Regions from separate parts of the Zhengella sp. genome, predicted to be linked through region 3. Evidence: predicted binding sites of a transcription regulator. Region 3 holds the regulator's gene; each other region holds the start of a gene.
The links. Region 3 encodes PhoB, which activates phosphate uptake and scavenging genes when phosphate is short. Its sites were predicted from a motif close to TGTCATNNANCTGTCAT; they were not measured.
Positions count from the first base shown of each region.

Region 1: the regulator PhoB is predicted to act here: its motif matches at 4,512-4,528, upstream of ugpB (sn-glycerol-3-phosphate ABC transporter substrate-binding protein UgpB).
Region 2: the regulator PhoB is predicted to act here: its motif matches at 2,618-2,634, upstream of R3D65_RS07030 (YdcH family protein).

Region 1 is NZ_JAWKWO010000002.1:106,652-112,994, reverse strand. Features, by position in the region: gene R3D65_RS06545 (efflux RND transporter permease subunit) at 1-175, shown strand, start outside; gene R3D65_RS06540 (sn-glycerol-3-phosphate import ATP-binding protein UgpC) at 254-1,306, opposite strand; gene ugpE (sn-glycerol-3-phosphate ABC transporter permease UgpE) at 1,309-2,145, opposite strand; gene ugpA (sn-glycerol-3-phosphate ABC transporter permease UgpA) at 2,180-3,061, opposite strand; gene ugpB (sn-glycerol-3-phosphate ABC transporter substrate-binding protein UgpB) at 3,131-4,444, opposite strand; gene R3D65_RS06520 (LysR family transcriptional regulator) at 4,600-5,478, opposite strand; gene gndA (NADP-dependent phosphogluconate dehydrogenase) at 5,519-6,343, opposite strand, start outside.
Region 2 is NZ_JAWKWO010000002.1:211,966-218,308, reverse strand. Features, by position in the region: gene R3D65_RS07050 (isoprenylcysteine carboxylmethyltransferase family protein) at 34-657, shown strand; gene R3D65_RS07045 (5-(carboxyamino)imidazole ribonucleotide synthase) at 662-1,738, opposite strand; gene purE (5-(carboxyamino)imidazole ribonucleotide mutase) at 1,735-2,229, opposite strand; gene R3D65_RS07035 (YdcH family protein) at 2,266-2,469, opposite strand; gene R3D65_RS07030 (YdcH family protein) at 2,706-2,882, shown strand; gene R3D65_RS07025 (MFS transporter) at 2,962-4,212, opposite strand; gene R3D65_RS07020 (DUF1192 domain-containing protein) at 4,317-4,511, opposite strand; gene R3D65_RS07015 (NAD(P)H-quinone oxidoreductase) at 4,602-5,600, shown strand; gene R3D65_RS07010 (YraN family protein) at 5,608-5,976, opposite strand; gene rsmI (16S rRNA (cytidine(1402)-2'-O)-methyltransferase) at 5,969-6,343, opposite strand, start outside.
Region 3 is NZ_JAWKWO010000001.1:1,094,601-1,100,943, reverse strand. Features, by position in the region: gene pstC (phosphate ABC transporter permease subunit PstC) at 1-286, shown strand, start outside; gene pstA (phosphate ABC transporter permease PstA) at 283-1,614, shown strand; gene pstB (phosphate ABC transporter ATP-binding protein PstB) at 1,638-2,465, shown strand; gene phoU (phosphate signaling complex protein PhoU) at 2,492-3,193, shown strand; gene phoB (phosphate regulon transcriptional regulator PhoB) at 3,205-3,894, shown strand; gene R3D65_RS05240 (TonB family protein) at 3,928-4,833, opposite strand; gene R3D65_RS05235 (ExbD/TolR family protein) at 4,830-5,234, opposite strand; gene R3D65_RS05230 (ExbD/TolR family protein) at 5,231-5,653, opposite strand; gene R3D65_RS05225 (MotA/TolQ/ExbB proton channel family protein) at 5,650-6,267, opposite strand; gene R3D65_RS05220 (ABC transporter ATP-binding protein) at 6,271-6,343, opposite strand, start outside.

The sequences.
Region 1 (6,343 bases), on a different contig from region 3:
GATCCGCTTCAAGCCGATCCTGCTGACCGCGCTGGCGGCGATGATCGGCGCGGCTGTGATCCTGACGGACCCGATCTTCCAGGGCCTGGCGATCTCGCTGCTGTTCGGCCTGGCCTCGTCGACGCTGCTGACCGTCCTGGTCATCCCGGCCATCTACCGGGTGCTGCGCACCTGACGCCAGGACTCTTGTGACCATGTGAAAGCCGCGGCCTGCAAAGACAGGCCGCGGCTTTCCCGTTTCCAAGGGCGTGATTCAGCCGATGCGCAAACCGGTGCTGCTGTCGAAGAGATGAATGGCGCCGGGATCGACCGACAGGCGCAGGAGGGTACCCGCGCGCATGTGATGCACGCCGGGCAGGCTTGCGGTGAAATCGTCTTCCGTTCCGTTCAGCCGGCCATGCAGCAGCGTCGTTGCGCCAAGCGGTTCGGCTATGTCCACCGTCATTTCCAGCGGGCCGGAATCATCGGCGTGGAGGTCCTCGGGGCGGATCCCGACCGATGCGGCGCCCTCATGGTCCGAGTTGCAGGCAATCTCCGCGCCGCCGGGCATGATCGCCCTGCCCTGGCTGACCCTTCCGGCCACGACGTTCATGGCCGGACTGCCGATGAACTGGGCAGCAAACAGACTGGCGGGCCGTTCATAGACTTCAAGCGGTGTGCCGATCTGTTCGGCGCGGCCGTCATTCATCACGATCATGCGGTCGGCCATGGTCATGGCCTCCACCTGGTCGTGGGTGACATAAAGGGAGGTAACGCCGAGCTTGGCCTGCAATTGCCGGATTTCCAGGCGCATCTGCACACGCAGCTTGGCATCCAGATTCGACAGCGGCTCGTCGAACAGGAAGACGGAGGGTTCACGCACGATGGCCCGGCCCATGGCGACACGCTGGCGCTGACCGCCGGAAAGCTGCTTCGGCTTGCGGTCCAGATAGGGTTCGAGTTGCAGAAGCCTGGCCGCTTCAGTCACCTTGCGCTCGATTTCCGGCTTGGCCATGCCCGCGATCCTGAGGCTGTAGGCCATGTTCTGGCGCACCGACATATGCGGATAGAGTGCGTAGTTCTGAAACACCATGGCGATGTCGCGGTCCATGGGCTCCCTTTCGTTGACTCGTTCGCCATCGATCTCGACAACGCCCTCGGTCACGGTTTCCAGGCCGGCCACCATGCGCAGCAGCGTGGACTTGCCGCAGCCCGAAGGACCGACGATGACGATGAACTCGCCGTCCTCGATGTCCGTGCTCACACCGTGGATGACCTCGGTCTGGCCAAACCGCTTCTTCACATTTTTCAGGCTGACGGTTGCCATCGTCACTTCTCGCTTTCGACAAGGCCGCGGATGAACAGTTTCTGCATCGACACCACGACGACGACCGGCGGAACCATGGCGAGGATCGACGTTGCCATGATCACCGGCCAGTCGGCCGTGTCATCGCCGGACGGGAACATCTGCCTGATGCCCATGACGATGGTGTTCATCGACGGATCGGTGGTGATGAGCAGCGGCCAGAGATACTGGTTCCAGCCGTAGATGAAGAGGATGACGAAAAGCGCGGCAATGTTCGTGCGGCTCATCGGCACGACGATATCGATGAAGAACCGCATCGGCCGGGCTCCGTCGACGCGCGCCGCCTCGGCCAGTTCGTCGGGAATGGTGAGGAAGAACTGGCGGAACAGGAAGGTTGCCGTGGCCGAGGCGATGAGCGGGAAGATCAGGCCCGAATAGGAATTGAGCATGCCGAAGCCGGCAATTACCTCATAGGTGGGCACGATGCGCACCTCGACGGGCAGCATCAGCGTGATGAAGATCATCCAGAAGAAGGCGCCGCGGAAAGGAAAGCGGAAATAGACGATGGCGAAGGCCGAAAGCAGCGAGATGATGATCTTGCCGACCGCGATGCCCACCGCCATGACCAGCGAATTGAGCATCATGGTGGCCACCGGCACGTTGACACCGGAAAACAAGGCGCGGCTGTAGTTCTCCCAGAAATGGCCGCCGGGCAGGACCGGCATGGGCGGCCGGACGATTTCCGGCTGGGTGACGGTGGACGCCACGAAGGCAAGCCAGATGGGGAAGAAGACAATGAGGATGCCAAGGATCATCAGCGCATGGCTCAGCCAGAGGCCGTGACCGCGCCGTTCCACCATGCCGCCGGTATCGTTGCTGGAAGGCGTCGCCATGTCAGTAGTGAACCCTGCGCTCGATGAAACGGAACTGGATGACGGTCAAGGCGCCGACGACAAGCAGGAGAATGACCGACTGGGCCGCCGACGAGCCCAGGTCCTGGCCGACGAAACCGTCGGCATAGACCTTGTAGACAAGGATCGTCGTGGCCTGCTGCGGGCCGCCGGCGGTAATCGTGTGAATGACGCCGAAGGTCTCGAAGAAGGCATAGACGATATTGACGACCAGCAGGAAGAAGGTGGTCGGGGAGAGCATGGGCAGGACGATGGTGAAGAAACGGCGCCAGAAGCGCGCGCCATCAATGGCCGCCGCCTCGATCAATGAACGCGGCACCGCCTGAAGCGCTGCAAAGAAGAACAGGAAATTGTAGCTGATGCGGCCCCAGGCGGAGGCGACCACGACAAGGCCCATGGCCTCGTTGGGATTGAGAACATGATTCCAGTCATAGCCCAATTGCCCCAGATACCAGGAGACGACGCCGACGCGGGTGTTGAACATGAACAGCCACAGCACGCCCGCGACAGCCGGCGCGACGGCATAGGGCCAGATCAGAAGCGTCCGGTAGGTGCCGGCGCCCTTCACCAGCCGGTCGGCCAGCACGGCGAGAAACAGGGCCGGAACCATGGAAACGAGCGTGACCAGGGTGGAAAAGATTGCCGTGGTGACGAAGGAAGACCGGTAATAGGGGTCCGACAGGAGGAATTCGAAATTGCCCAGGCCGACAAATTGCGACGACAGGCCGAAGGGATCGGGGATGAACAGGGACTGCCAGATGGCCTGGCCGGCGGGATAGAAGAAGAAGACGGCCGAAATCAGCGCCTGGGGAAAAACCAGTGCCAGCGGCAACAGCCAGCCCCTGAACCAGACCCGCTTTTCCATGAAATGCCCCTTGCCTGCCGTTGCGCGAACCGGCGGCGGTCTGCCGCCGGTTCCTGTTGGTCGCCCGGATTACCGGTTGGCCTGCTCGAAGCGGCGCAGAAGCTGGTTGCCGCGCTCGACAGCGGTGTTCAGCGCTTCCTCGGCCGTCTTGTTGCCGGACCAGACGGCTTCCAGTTCCTCGTCGATGATGCCGCGGATCTGATCGAAGGAACCAAGGCGCAGACCCTTGGAATTGGCCGTCGGCTCCTTCGCCGTCATCTGGATCACGGCAATGTCCGTGCCCGGATTGGCGTCGTAGAACCCGTCGGCGCGGGTCTTCTCGCCAGCGGCCTTGGTGATCGGAAGGTAGCCGGTGTCCTGGTGCCACTTGGCCTGGATGTCGGTCGAGGACAGGAAGTTCAGGAACTCGGCAACGCCCTTGTATTCGTCGGCTTCATGGCCGGCGAGAACCCAGAGCGAGGCGCCGCCGATGATGGTGTTCTGCGGCGCACCTTCCACACCTTCCCAATAGGGCAGCGGGCGGACGGCGAAGTCGAACTCGGCTTCCGACTTGATGCCGGCATAACCGGCCGAGCTTTCGGTGAAGAGCGCGCATTCGCCGGCGCGGAAATTGGCGCCACCCTCGTTGCGGCGGCCGGCATAGATGAACTTGCCTTCCCGGGCCCAGTCGCCAAGCGTCTGGATATGCTTGACCTGGAGCGGGCCGTTGAAGGCCAGTTCGGTGTCGAGGCCGGCAAAACCGTTGTCCTTCGTGGCGAAGGGCACGTTGTGATAGGCGGAGAGGTTTTCCAGGTGGATCCAGCTCTGCCAGGCAGTCGTCATCGGACAGGTGGAGCCGGATGCCTTCACCTTGTCGAGCACTTCACCGACCTGTTCCCAGGTGGACAGGTCGACGTCCGGATCGACTCCGGCAGCCTTCAGGGCGTCCTTGTTGACCCAGAGAACCGGGGTCGACGAATTGAACGGCAGCGACAGCATCTGGCCGTCAGAGGTGGTGTAATAGCCCTTGACGGACCCGATATAGGCGTCGGGATCGAAGGAGGCGCCGGCTTCCTCCATGACCTCGTAGACCGGCTTGATGGCGCCCTTGGCACCCATCATCGTGGCCGTTCCAACCTCGAAGACCATCAGGATATGCGGCTGCTCTCCGGCGCGGAACGCCGCGATACCGGCATTCAGCGTCTCGGAATAATTGCCCTTGTGGGAGGCAACGACCTTGTAATCGTCCTGGCTGCTGTTGAAGGTCTCGACCTGCTCGGCCACCAGATCGCCGAGGCGGCCCGTAAAGGCATGCCAGAACTGGATTTCGGTCTGAGCCAGCGCAGCGGCCGGCGACATCATGACAGTGGCGGCGGTCACGGCGCCAAGGACTGTGCGTTTCATGAAGTTGTCTCCCTTCGGATGTGCATTCGCCACGCTTCGCGCGGTCGGCCTCCCATGCGCGACAAATGCTACAGCCGTATGAAAGTGCCTGCTGATCAACGAGCCCGACCGAGCATTTCTCGCCGGCTAAGAATAGCCATGCATCCGGACCGGAATCAACGCCATCGCGCCAAATGCTGCAGGAAGGCGGCGATGGCCGGCGGACGCAGTTCATGGCGCGGCGCGACAGCGCCGACGATCTGGGCGCCTTCGGGGCTGACAAGCGGTATGGCGCGGATCCCGTTGCGCGACATGAACATGGCGGCAATCCGTTCAGGCAGGATTCCGGACCAGGGGCCGGCAGCGACGTGGGCGACAAGGGCGATGATCGAATCGGTCTCCAGCACGGCCCGCACCTCGGCGCCGGCCATGGCAAGATAACGGTTGACGATCCGCCGGTTCTGCATGTCAGGCGTGAGCAGGCAAAGCTGACAGCCCTCCGTTTCGGCCCAGGTCATCGTCTCCCGGCCCGCCAGGATGTCCGGATCGGCGGTCACGAAACAGTAGCGCTCCTCATAGAGCGGAACCGAGGTTACCTCGCCCAGCGGCTCGTTTTCCAGATAGGTGATCCCGACATCGGCCTCCAGATGGGCAACCAGGTGCAGGATTTCCTTCGAGGTGCGCGACAGGACCGTGAAGCTGACCGCCGGATGAGCCTGGCTGAAACGGGTCGTCAACTCTGCAACGGTGGCCAGCGCCGTGGGGATGACGGCAAGGCGGATGCGCCCGGATATGCCCGTGCGGGCCGCGCGCATCTCCTCGCTCATGGCGCGGCAATCGGCCACGATGCGGCGCGCCCATTCCAGCACCCGCTCGCCTTCCGGCGTCAGGCTCTGATACCGGGCGCCGCGCTTGACCAGGGGCACGCCAAGCTGGCTCTCCAGTTGCTTGATGGCCGAGGAAAGCGTGGGCTGGGAAATGTTGGCCGCCTCGGCCGCGCGGCCGAAATGGCGCTCGCGGGCGAGGATCATGAACAATTCGAGCTTGTCGATCATGGTGCCGATCCCCCTCCTGCCCGTTCCCCCGCCGGACGCCTCAGTTCCCGGCGTCCCCGGCGTCCGCCCACGGTCCGTGGCGCACACCGTCGCAGCCGGCAAGCTGGAAGCCGTGGCGGCCGAAATAGTCCCGCTGCCCCTGGATCAGGTTGGCGGTCGAGCGCGACTGGCGCAACTGGTCGAACCAGGCAAGGCCGGCGCACAGGCTTGGCACGGGGTGCCCGTTGGCCAGCGCTGCGCCGACCACGGCGCGCAGGCTGTCCGCCGTGCCCGCGAGATATTCGGCGAAACGGGCGGCGAAGACCAGGTTTTCCGGCTTTTCCTCAAGGGCTGCCGCCATGTCATCGAGCATGGCGGACCGAATGATGCACCCGGCGCGCCAGACGCGGGCGATGTCGGCCATCGGCAGCGGCCAGCCATAGTCTGCCGCCGCGCGCTGCAGCATCGCGAAGCCCTGCGCGTAGCACAGGATCTTGCCGGCGATCAGCGCCCTTTCCAGTTGCGCCGTGTCGGCCGCGCCTTCAAGACGGCGCGCGGCGGGTCCGAAGCGGCTTTCGCCCGCCACGCGCAAGCCGGCCGCCGCCGACATGTTGCGCGCCGCCACAGCCGCCTCGATCACGGGAACCGGTGTGCCGAGATGCTGGGCCTCGATCACGGTCCATCGCCCTGTGCCTTTCTGGCCGGCCTGATCGACGATGACGTCCAGCAGCGGCAATCCGGATTCGGCATCGCGGGCGCGGGCGACGTGGGACGTGATCTCGACGAGATAGGATTTCAGCGGGCCCTCGTTCCACCGGGCAAACAGGTCGGCCACCTGTTTTGCGTTCCACCCGTAGCCGTCACGCAGCAGGCCGTAGATCTCGGC
Region 2 (6,343 bases), on a different contig from region 3:
AAACAAGCTCGAACGGACGGGAAAGCAGCGCGTATGGCCATTGAATTCAGCAGGGAAAAACTCGACCGGATCCAGAGCTTGCGCCGGCTGGCGCTGTTCGTGGTCTTGCTGATCGCCTTCCTGGCCCTCGCCTTTGTCTCCTCGCCCGGCGATGGCGAAATGCACGAGTTCGTCGAGGCGACGGGAATCGGCTTCATCGTGATCGGCATCATGGGCAGGCTCTGGTCGACCCTGTATATCGGCGGACGCAAGGCGCAGGTGCTTGTGCAGTCCGGTCCCTATTCGGTGACCCGCAATCCGCTCTATGTGTTTTCCACCATCGCCGCTGCCGGTGTCGGCGCACAAACCGGCTCGATCTCCATAGCCGTCATCTTCCTGTTTGGCTGCTGGCTGGCCTTCCACATCCTCATCCTCAAGGAAGAGGCCTTCCTTTCGGGCGCCTTGGGCCAGCCTTATGCGGACTATTGTGACCGGGTGCCCCGCTTCCTGCCCAATCCGTTCCTCTATCGCGACGAGGCCGAACTGCTGATCGTTCCGCGCCGGCTTTACTCGACACTCATGGACGGCCTTGTCTTCTTTGCCGCCCTGCCGCTCTTCGAAGTGATCGAATACCTGCAGGACGCGGGTTACCTGACCGTCATGCTCCGGCTGCCCTGATGCATCAGCGGCGCTTCAGCCGCGTCACATGGCCCATCTTGCGGCCGGGCCGGGCCTCGGCCTTGCCATAGAGATGCAAGACGGCGTCCGCTTCCTGCGCGATGGCCGGCACCCGGTCGATGTCGTTTCCGATCAGGTTTTCCATCACGCAGTCGGAATGGCGGTCGCCAAGGCCAAGCGGCAGGCCGGCCACGGCACGGATGTGCTGTTCGAACTGCGAGATGGCGCAGGCGGCTTCCGTCCAGTGGCCGGAATTGTGAACCCGCGGCGCCATTTCGTTGGCAACGAGCGTGCCATCGGCCATGACGAAGAATTCCACGCCGATCACACCGACATATCCAAGCGCTTCCAGGATCGCCGAGGCAGCGGCGATGGCCGCCGTGGCCGTCTGCGCGGATATGGCGGCAGGAACGGTCGAGCTATGCAGGATCCCGTCACGATGGACATTCTCCGCCGGCGCATAGGCGCGGATCGTTCCATCCTGGCTGCGCGCCGCGATGACCGAGATCTCGCGCTCGAACGCCACGAAGCCTTCCAGGATGAGCGGCACCGCACCCATGCCCTCGAAGACGCCGGCGGCATCCTCGCCGGAGGCATTGCGGAACACGCGCTGGCCCTTGCCGTCATAGCCCAGCCTGCGGGTCTTGAGCACGCCATTGCCGCCGAACGCTTCAAGCCCGGCAGCCAGATCCGCGTCGCCGTCAACCGCGCGGAAGGGCGCGGTGGCGATACCGGCTCCGTTCAGGAACGTCTTTTCCGCAAGCCTGTCCTGTGCCGTCTCAAGGGCCGCCGGGGCGGGATGAACCGCCACGCGCGGCAGAAGCGAACGCGCAGCCATCACCGGCACGTTCTCGAATTCGTAGGTCACGACATCGCAGGCGGCCGCCAATTCCTCCAGCGCGTCGGCATCGTCATAGGCCGCCGCGATCTGTCCGTTGGCCACCTGCGACGCCGGACAGCCGGGCTGGGGTTCGAGGATCACGGTGCGGTAGCCAAGGCGCGCGGCCGCCATTGCCAGCATGCGGCCAAGCTGGCCGCCACCGATGATGCCGATCGTGGAATTGGGGGGAAGCGGGCTCATGCGTCATCCACCGGTTCTTCGCCAACGGCAGCGCTGCGGGCCGCGCGCAGGCTATCGAGCCGGCCGGCGAGCGCCTCATCGGAAAGTGCGAGCACGGCTGCGGCCAGCAGGCCCGCATTGGTTGCCCCCGCCTTGCCGATGGCCAGCGTGCCGACAGGAATGCCGCCCGGCATCTGCACGATCGAAAGCAGCGAATCCTGCCCCGAAAGGGCGGCAGACTGCACCGGAACGCCGAAAACCGGCAGGGGCGTCAGCGCCGCGACCATGCCGGGCAGATGCGCCGCGCCGCCGGCGCCGGCAATGATCACCTTGAAGCCGTTGGCCCTGGCGGAGCGGGCGAAGTCGTACATACGCTCGGGCGTACGGTGGGCCGAGACGATCCGCGCGCTGTAGGCGACGCCGAGTTCGTCGAGCACGTCCGCGGCATGTTTCATGGTCGGCCAGTCGGACTGGCTGCCCATGATGATGGCGACGTCTGCGGCTGCGGACATGGCTAAATCTCCTGCTCGGACCTGGCGCCCGCCGGGTCAGGCGATGATGTCGGGAATGATGGAATCCTCGAGCGCCTGGAGCCTGTCCTTGATGGCAAGCTTCTTCTTCTTCATGCGCTGGATGCGCAGCGGATCGCAGCCCGTGGCGATCATGGCGTCTATGGCGGCGTCGAAGTCGGCATGGTCCTGTTTCAGTCGCGCAAATTCAAGGCGGATATCCGCCTGTTCCTGTTCGGACATGCCGGTCATCGGTCTCGTTTCCATCTGGGTACCGGCCACCCTGAAAAGGGTGCAGCCGGCTGCTTCGTGGCCCGGCCCATAGCATATCTTCGACTGTAACGGAATTCTACCAGAACGCATTCGACAGCGCCTTTCATCTCTGGCAGAGTGTCATCGTAATGTCATGTCACCGGGCTTCTCGCCCGCGGCGGTGCGGGCCCGGCGACCCTGTTCAAACAGCGGAAGGAGAGCTGGCCATGTCCCTTGAATCGCATCTTGCGGAACTGCATCGCAAACACGGCGAGCTGGAGCGGAAAATCGACGAGATGACGCTTCATCCCTCCGTGGACGATCTCGAACTTGTCGAGCTCAAGCGCCGCAAGCTGAAACTCAAGGATGAAATCAGCAAGCTGGAGACAGAGACCCGCCATTGACGGCAATGTGACGGAAACGGCAAGCCTTGTCCGTTCCGCATGAAACCCGCGTCCCGACCGGCGCGGGTTTTTCATTTTTTCAGGTGTCGGCCGGATCCTCCTCGCCGCGCGGATCGAGGTTGTAGGCTTCCGGCGTGGTCGCCCGCTCCACCGGCAACGTCTGGAACGTGTCCTTTTCCGCCTGCGGCACGGCAGCACGCTGGCGCATCCGCCAGGCGGTGTAGGGCACGATGAGGCCGTGTGCCAATGCGGTGGCGAGGAAGATGCCCTCAGGGCGAAGGCCTTCCATCAGGGTCGCGCCCAGCAGCGGCCCGGCCATGGTTCCGGCGCCGTAGATCAGCAGCAGGCCACCGGACACCTTCACGAAATCCTCCGGCCCGGCATGGTCGTTGGCATGCGCCACGGCGATCGAATAGAGCGTGTAGGCCATGGCCCCATACACGGCGGCCAGCGAAATGACCGGCACCGCGCCGCGCAGCTCAAGGAAGAAGGCGCTCAACGCGACGGCACTGGCAATGCCTGCCATGGCGAGAAGGACGATGCGCCGGTCGGTCCTGTCGGACATGCGGCCTGCCGGCCACTGCATCAGCGCCCCGGCCACCACGGTCACGCTCATCATCACGGCGATGCCGGCGGTTCCCACGCCGGCCTGTGCGCCATAGACGGCGCCGAGCGTACCCCAGGCGCCATTGGCGACGCCGATCAGGAAACAGCCCGCAAAGGCCACCGGCGAGGTGCGGTAGAGCGTCTTCAGGTCCAGCGAGACACCGGTTGGCGGGCGCGGGCTGGCCACTGTCGACATGGCGATCGGGATCAGGGCCAGGCAGAACAGCGCGCCGGCAGCCATGAAGGGCGTCTGCCGCGTGACATCGCCCGCGGCCAGCCCCATCTGGCCGGCCATGATCGAGGCATAGGTCACCATCATGTAGAGACCGAAGATCGAGCCGCGCGATTCGTTGGTCGCCTTTTCGTTGAGCCAGCTTTCGATCACCATGAAGGCGCCGGCCATGATGAAGCCGGTGCAGACCCGCAGCGCGATCCACACGGCCGGTTCGATGACGATCCCGGTCATCAGCGCCAGGACGGCACCGCTGGAGGCAAAGGCGGCGAAGGCGCGCACATGGCCCACACTGCGCACCAGCCGCGGCGCATAGAGGCAGCCGGCCACGAAGCCGGCCGCCCAGCCGGTGCCAAGCAGGCCGAGCGAGAAGGCGGAAAAGCCTTCCGCCTGGCCGCGCAGCGGCAGCAGCAGCCCGTGCAGCCCGCTTCCAGCCAGCAGGAAGGCGGTTCCGAGCAGGAGGGCGGCAATGGGGGCAATGCGGGCGAACATGGATTACCTTGCGAATCGGAACGGTTCCGGGACAGCGCGCGCCTTCGGCACGGCAAACAGGGCGATTTCGCGGCCACTTCCCGGCAATGCCGGGGATGGCGGACTCAACTCTTGCGGAAGAGCGATTCCGCGGCGCTCTTCGTGGACGATTTCGCCTCCATTTCGTTCCGCAGGCGCATGATTTCGCTTTCCAGAAGGCTTATGCGGTGGCCCAGTTCGTCGACCGACAGGTCGGACAGATCCTGGCCAATGGCATGGGTGACGGGCTTGCGCACCGGATCGTCATCGAAAAGAGCCATGCCGGACCTCCCTTGCCTTGGCATTCACCGCCATGACAATACATGCATCAGTGCTGCGCAATCAATTCCGAGACAGAGACAGGCAAGCCCATGACACTGCCCGCAAACATGACCGCAATCGCCATCACGTCACCCGGCGGCCCGATGGTGCTGAAGCCGGAACGGCGCCCGGTTCCCGCTCCGAAGGAAGGCGAGGTGCTGATCCGGGTCGCCGCAGCCGGCGTCAACCGCCCCGATGTCCTGCAACGCATGGGCGCCTATCCGCCGCCGCCAGGCGCTTCCGAACTGCCCGGCCTCGAGGTGGCCGGCGAAGTCGCGGCCGTTGGCGCGGGCGTGACCCGCTGGCGCGAAGGCGATCGCATCTGCGCGCTGACGCCGGGCGGCGGCTATGCCGAATATTGCATCGCCCCGGCCTCCAATTGCCTTCCTGTTCCCTCGGGTTTCACCTTCACGGAGGCTGCGGCCATTCCCGAGACCTATTTCACCGTCTGGCACAATGTCTTCCAGCGCGGCGGCCTGCAGGACGGCGAGACCCTTCTTGTCCATGGCGGCACGTCCGGCATCGGAACGACGGCGATCCAGCTCGCGGCAAAGGCCGGCGCCTATGTCATCGTCACCGCCGGGTCGAAGGAGAAATGCGACGCCTGCCTGTCGCTCGGCGCCGACCGGGCGATCAACTATCGCGAGGAGGACTTCGTCGACGCAGTGCGCGAGGCGACCGGCGGCAAGGGCGCCAACGTCATTCTCGACATGGTCGGCGGCGATTACGTGGAGCGCAACTATCGCGCTGCCGCCGAGGAAGGGCGAATCGTCCAGATCGCGGTGCTGCACGGCGCAAAGGCCACGGCAGACGTCTCCCTGATCATGCGCAAGCGACTGGTCCATACCGGTTCGACGCTGCGTCCGCGCCCGGTCCATTTCAAGGCCACCATCGCGGCGGAACTGGAGGCGCGCGTCTGGCCGCTGCTCGCCAAGCGCGATGTCGCGCCGGTCATGGACATGATCTTCCCGCTCGCCGAGGCCTGGCGGGCCCATGAGCGCATGGAAGAGGGCAACCATATCGGCAAGATCGTGCTCGACGTGGCGTGACCGGCGCTCACGCCTGCCAGGCATTGGCCACGTGGCGCGGCCAATGCCCCGGAACCACGGCCACAATGTCAAAGCGCAGCGACAGGCGCGCCGCATCCGGCTGGCGCGACAGCCAGAGATCGGCGGCGTTTGCGATGCGCCGCTGCGATTCGCGGCCCACGGCGTCATGGGCGGCGTCTTCGCTGGACCGCGCCTTGACCTCGACAATCGCGACAACATCGCCGCGCCGGGCGATCAGGTCGATTTCGCCAAGCCGTGTGCGATAATTTCGCGCGACGATGCGGTAGCCCTTGAGCATCAGCGCCAGCGCTGCCAGCCACTCGCCGCGCTGCCCGCGTCTGAGTGCGATGTGCCGGCCGTTTCGCGCGTCAGCCATCGCCGTTGCGATCCTTCAGGGCCACGATGCGGGCGAACAGATCCTGCTTGGGCAATCCGGTCTGCCTGGCCGCCTGTGCCGCGGCCCGTGAGGCCGGCATGACGGCAGAAAGCTCGACCAGAAGCGCATCGACGTCTTCGGCCGCCGGCACGGCCGCTTCGCCGGGCGGCGCCACGCAAATCACGATTTCGCCTTTCGGCGCGCCGGTCTCTCCATAATGGGCGGCCAGCGCCGGAAGGCTGTCGCGGCGCACTTCCTCGAACGCCTTGGTCATCTCCCGCGCCACAGCGGCGGGCCGGTCGCCGAAGATCTCCGCCATGGCGGCGAGGGTGGCGGCCAGCCGGCGCGGCGATTCGTAGAAGACGAG
Region 3 (6,343 bases):
GCCGGGCATTGTCGGCGCCATCCTGCTCGCGGCCTCGCGTGCCATTGGCGAGACGATGATCGTCGTGCTGGGCGCCGGCGCCGCGGCCAAGCTGTCGCTCAATCCCTTCGACGCCATGACCACGGTCACTGCGAAGATCGTCAGCCAGCTCACCGGCGACGCCGATTTCGCTTCGCCGGAAGCGCTGGTTGCCTTTGCACTGGGCATGACGCTCTTCATCATCACGCTGGGGCTGAACATCCTGGCGCTCTACATCGTTCGCAAGTACCGGGAACAGTACGAATGACCGACGTCACGACAAGCCTTCTGCCCTCCGGGCGTCCGAGCGCCGACGAGACGGCAAGACGGACGCGGGCCCGCAATGCCGCGGAAAGACGGTTCAAGGCCTATGGCGTGGTCGCCATCGCCATCGGCCTGTTCTTCCTGGTGGCGCTGCTTTATGCCATCCTGACGAATGGCGTGGGCGCCTTCCAGCAGACCTTCGTCAAGATTCCCGTCGCGCTGAACGCGGAACAGGTGGCAGCCGCCGAGGCGTCGGTGGTCAAGACCTCGAAATATCGCGCCATGATCGAGGCGGCGCTGGCCGCCAAAATCACCGAGCGCGGTTATCAGACCGGCATGACCGATCCGGGCAAGATCGGCGACATCCTGTCTTCGGGCGCGCCGGCCACCCTGCGCGAATACGTGCTGGCCAATCAGGGCGACATCGGCAAGATGGTCGATTTCCAGTTCCTCGCCTCCTCGCGTGTCGACGGCTACCTGAAGGGCCGCGTCACCCGCGAAGCGCTGGCCGAGGACAAGAATCTCGATGCCGCGCATCTCGACCTGGTCGACCAGATGCGGAGCGACGGCATGGTGGTGAAGCATTTCAACATGGATTTCATCACCGGTGCCGATGCGTCCGATTCCCGACCCGAACAGGCCGGTATCGGCGTCTCCATGCTCGGTTCGCTGTTCATGATGCTGGTCGTCCTTTTTCTCGCTCTGCCCATCGGCGTGGCCGCCTCGATCTACCTGGAGGAATTCGCGCCGCAAAACCGGTTCACGGATCTCATCGAGGTGAATATCGCCAACCTGGCGGCCGTTCCCTCCATCGTGTTCGGTATCCTGGGCCTCGCCGCCTTCATCCAGTTCGCGCATCTGCCGCAATCGGCGCCGCTGGTCGGCGGGCTGGTCCTGACGCTGATGACGCTGCCGACGATCATCATCTCGACGCGTGCCTCTCTGAAGGCCGTTCCGCCGTCGATCCGCGAGGGCGCGCTCGGCATCGGCGCCTCCAAGATGCAGTCGGTGTTCCACCATGTGCTGCCGCTGGCCATGCCGGGCATCCTGACCGGAACGATCATCGGGCTGGCGCAGGCGCTTGGCGAAACCGCGCCGCTTCTGCTTATCGGCATGGTCGGCTTCATCGCATCGAATTATCCCGACGGTGTCGCATCGGGCTTTCTTGATCCGAACTCGGCCATGCCGGCCCAGATCTTCGAATGGGCCAAGCGCGCGGACCCGGCCTTCTACGAACGCGCCTGGGGCGGGATCATCATCCTGCTGGTTTTCCTTGCGATCATGAACATTACCGCCATCATACTGCGTCGACGCTTCGAGCGGCGCTGGTGAGGGGCCGAGAACGGAGCGCCGAGATGAACATGCGTACCGAAACACAGATTGAAGAAGCACTCAAAGACAAGACCATGCCGCAAACAGACACCGATACGTTCAAGATGCGCGGCGAGAAAGTCTGCGTCTACTATGGCGAAAAGCAGGCCCTCTTCGATGTCGACCTGGATGTCCGCAAGAACCAGGTGACGGCGCTGATCGGCCCGTCAGGCTGCGGCAAGTCCACCTTCCTTCGCTGCCTGAACCGGATGAACGACACGATCGACATCTGCCGTGTGACGGGCCGGATCACGCTCGATGGCAAGGACATCTACGACAGGGCCATTGACGTGGTGGAACTGCGCGCGCGGGTGGGCATGGTGTTCCAGAAGCCCAATCCGTTCCCGAAGTCGATCCGCGAGAACATCGCCTATGGCCCCCGCATTCACGGGCTCGCCCGTTCCAAGGCGGACCTGGAGGAAATCGTGGTGACGAGCCTGCAGAAGGCAGGGTTGTTCGAGGAGGTCAAGGACCGTCTCGACGAGCCCGGCACGGGGCTCTCGGGTGGGCAGCAGCAGCGTCTGTGCATCGCGCGCGCCATTGCCGTCTCGCCGGAAGTGATCCTGATGGATGAGCCCTGTTCGGCGCTCGACCCGATCGCCACCGCGAAGGTGGAAGAACTGATCGACGAGTTGAAGGAGAACTACACGATCGTGATCGTCACCCACTCGATGCAGCAGGCCGCGCGCGTCTCGCAGCGCACGGCGATGTTCCACCTCGGAATTCTCGTCGAGGAAGGGCCGACGGACAAGATGTTCACGAACCCCGACGACAAGCGCACCCAAGACTACATTACCGGCCGCTTCGGCTGAGCCTTACCAATCCGGGAGATTGCGCCATGGGCGAGCATACTGTCACCTCGTTCGACGAGGAACTCGACGCGATGGATACCATGATCCGCTCGATGGGCGAGCGGGCTGCCGAGATGGTGGACATGGCCACGCGCGCGCTGCTGACCGGCGACGTCGCGCTGGCGCAGAGGGTCATTTCGGAAGACCGGCTGATGGACCAGATGCAGCGTGACCTGGACGACAGGGCCGTCACGCTGATCGGCAAGCGCCAGCCGATGGGCCAGGATCTGCGTTTCGCGGTCGGTGCCATGCGCATGGCCGGCGACCTGGAGCGGATCGGCGACCTGGCCAAGAGTACCTGCAAGCGGGTCGGCTCCATCGGCGAGATGGTGGTCATGCGCGAGCCGAATTTCGGGATCGAGAAAATGGCGGAACTGGCGCGCAACCAGGTCAATGCCATCATCGATGTCTATGTCGGCCGCCGCGCCGGCGAGATCGAGGAAATCCGCAATCGCGACGAGCACATCGACATGGCCTATACGTCGGTGTTCCGCGAATTGCTGACCTACATGATGGAGGATCCGCGCAAGATCTCCTCCTGTACGCATCTTCTCTTCTGCGCCAAGAACCTGGAGCGCATCGGCGATCACGTCACCAATATCGCCGAGAACGCCTATTACATGATCACCGGCGATCAGTTGCCGATGGCCCGGCCGCGGGTCGACAACGTGGCCGAAGGCATCGGCTGAGCAGGTCGGCAATGGCATCCCCCCGCATTCTTGTTGTCGAGGACGAAGAGCCGCTGGGCGTCCTTCTGCAATACAATCTCGAAGCCGAGGGCTATGAGGTCGAAGTCGTGGTGCGCGGCGACGAGGCGGAACTGCGCCTGCGCGAAAACGTGCCCGACCTCCTGGTGCTCGACTGGATGCTGCCCGGTGTCTCCGGCATCGAGCTTTGCCGGCGGCTGCGTCAACGCCACGAAACGGAACGCCTTCCCGTGATCATGCTCACTGCGCGTGGCGAGGAGAGCGACCGGGTGCGCGGGCTTTCGACCGGTGCCGACGATTATCTCGTCAAACCGTTCTCGACGCCGGAATTCCTGGCACGCGTCAGGGCGCTGCTGCGCCGCGCCAAGCCGGAAATGCTGTCAGGCACGCTGACGGTCGGCGATATCGTTCTGGACAGGGAAACGCATCGCGTCTACCGCGCCAAGCGGGAAGTGAAGCTCGGACCAACCGAGTTCCGGCTGCTGGAATATCTCATGCAGCATCCGGGACGGGTGTTTTCGCGCGGTCAGCTTCTCGACAATGTCTGGGGCGAGACGATCTATATCGACGAGCGCACGGTCGATGTGCATATCGGGCGGCTGCGCAAGGCGGTGAACATCGGCAACATGCCGGACGTCATCCGCACCATTCGCGGCGCGGGCTACGCGATCGAGGAAAAATGACAAGCGAAAGCCGTTTCCGCCGCGCGTTTGCAATCACCTGAAACTCAGGCGAATGCGCAGCGCGAGGCTGCGCCCGGCAAGCTCTTCGGGCGGTTGCGGATAAGGCGCGGCGTTGCGCGCAGCCTGCAAGGCCTTCCGGTCGAGCGCGGGATTGCCGGAACTGGCGCCGATGCTGGCGCCCAGAAGCGCACCGGTGCGCGCAATGCGCAGGTTCAGGCCCACCGTGCCGCGCCCGCCGGCGCCACGCGGCTTGCGCCGCGCGACATGGCTGTTCACCCGCTGGCCATAGCTGACCATGGCTTGCCGCATGGCAGCCTTGGATGGGCCAGCCGTCTTGCCGCGCGCGCTGCGCTGGGAGGCCGTGTCGCTCCCATTGGCGCCCCGGTTTCCCCTGGAAGCCTTCTGGCGGGCAGGTGCGACGGCGCTTTTCTTCGGCCGGTCCGGCCTTTCGGCGCGCGGGGCCGGTTCCGCCTCCTGCCGCGTGATCTGCGGCCTGGGTGTCGGCACGACGGCGACCGTTCGGGGCAGCACCGCCCAGTCCTCACTTTCCTGCGGTTGCGATATCGCCGGCGCCGCCGCAGGCATGGCGAGAGGCGGAAGCGCATGGGCGATGTCCGTTGCCGCAAGTGCGACAACCGGCGGGGCCGACGGCAATTCCGGAAGCGGCAGCTTCTGCGCGATTTGAGCCGGCGCATCGGCGATGGATCCGGTTTCGACTGGCGCTTCTTCCGTTTCCGGCTCCGCTTGCGCGGCCATTTCGGCTTCCGGCCTGGGCGTTTCGGTTTCGCCCGGCGCCTCGATGAGGGTGACGGTCACCGTCACGTCGCCGGGCTCGCTTGCATCGCCGCCGCCGGCAATGCCATGGGCGACGACCGAGGCGAGGGCCGCATGCAGGCCAAGCGAGAGCAGGATGGCGACGGCAGCACGCAAGGTCTTCATGGACGGGCCTCCACGATCATGGTGAGGGTCGTGATACCGCCGGCGCGCAGGCGTTCGGTCAGACGGATTATGGCGGCGGCTTCGGCATTTCGGTCGGCCTTCAGCCAGGCCTTGTCCCACGCCTCCTGCGAGAATGCCGCCACAAAGCCTTCGAGCGCAGCCTCGTCGACCAGTCCGTTCCACGCCATGCGGCCGTCGGCGGCGACATGGAGTGTACGGGTGGCAGCCGGTGCGCCGGACGGATCGACCGGCGCGGAAGCCGGCTCCAGCGGCAGCGGGTCGGCGGCGCGAATGACACCCGACAACATGACGAAGATCAGCAGAAGGAAGACGATGTTGATCAGCGGCAGGGTCGGGTCGGCCTGCGGAGCGGGTGGCGTTTCCAGGCGCAGGCGCTTCATTGGCCGGCCTCCCCGGAACCGGGGCTGTCGGCACGGGTGGCAATCTTGGTGCGCCCTGCCTTCGCGGCCGCATCCAGCGCGGTGACCAGCGCCTGATAGGGCGCATCGGGACTGACCGTCACAACCAGCGGCCGGCCGGGGTCAGCGGCCAGCGCCGCCGGCAGGGCGGAGGCGGCGACGGTTTCGCCGTCCAGCATGAATTCGAGCGGTGTCAGTGACAGGGTCTGCGGCGTTGCCGTGTCCTGCGCCATGACGGCTTCACCTGCCGGTGCAAGCGCCAGCGGCTGCTCGGCCTGCCGCACGAATTGCGCCGCCAGCATGAAGAAGATGACCAGGATGAAAACGACATCCATGATCGGCGTGAGGTTCACGCCGGGGCGCCTCGTGGCCGTTTCGAGGGTGATGCGGCGGCGGCTCACGGGGCCGGCCTCGGGCGTTCGCGCGGCTTGACGAGGGCCCGGTTCACAGCGGCTTCCATCCGCCGGGCAATGTTTCCGGCCATGGCTTCCAGAATGGCGGCGAAGACGAGGGCGGCGAGCGCCACCACCATGCCGGCCGCCGTGGTCAGCAGGGCCTCCCAGATGCCGCCGGCCAGAAGCGCGGGGTTGACCTGATCGCCTGCGCCTTCCAGCTCGCGGAAAGCCTCGATCATGCCGAGCACCGTGCCGAGCAGACCGGTGAGGGGGGCGGCTGCCGTGGCAAGATGAAGGAACCCGATGCCGCGCCGCAGCTTCGCCATGGCGGCGCGCGCGGCAATGTCGGCTTCGGCTTCCATCTGGTCCGGGGTCGCCGTGGGGCGCATCTCCTCCAGGCTTGCCAGAACCTTGCCGACGGACCATGCCGACTTGCGGCCTTTCGCGGCACGGCCCGTTGCCAGGCTCTCGGCGGCCAGGCCGAGCAGCTTCTGCACGAACACGGCGACGACGAGCACGGACAGGATGGCCAGCGCGACCATGGCCGGCCCGCCCTTGTCGAACAGATCCGCCATTGCCGGCATCAGGGCTTCGAGCGATGTTTCCATCCACGCGTTCATTCGTCAGTCTCCATTGGCCGTCAATGCAAGCGGCGTGAATGTCAGCCCGCATTCGTCATGGCCGATGCGTGCGGTG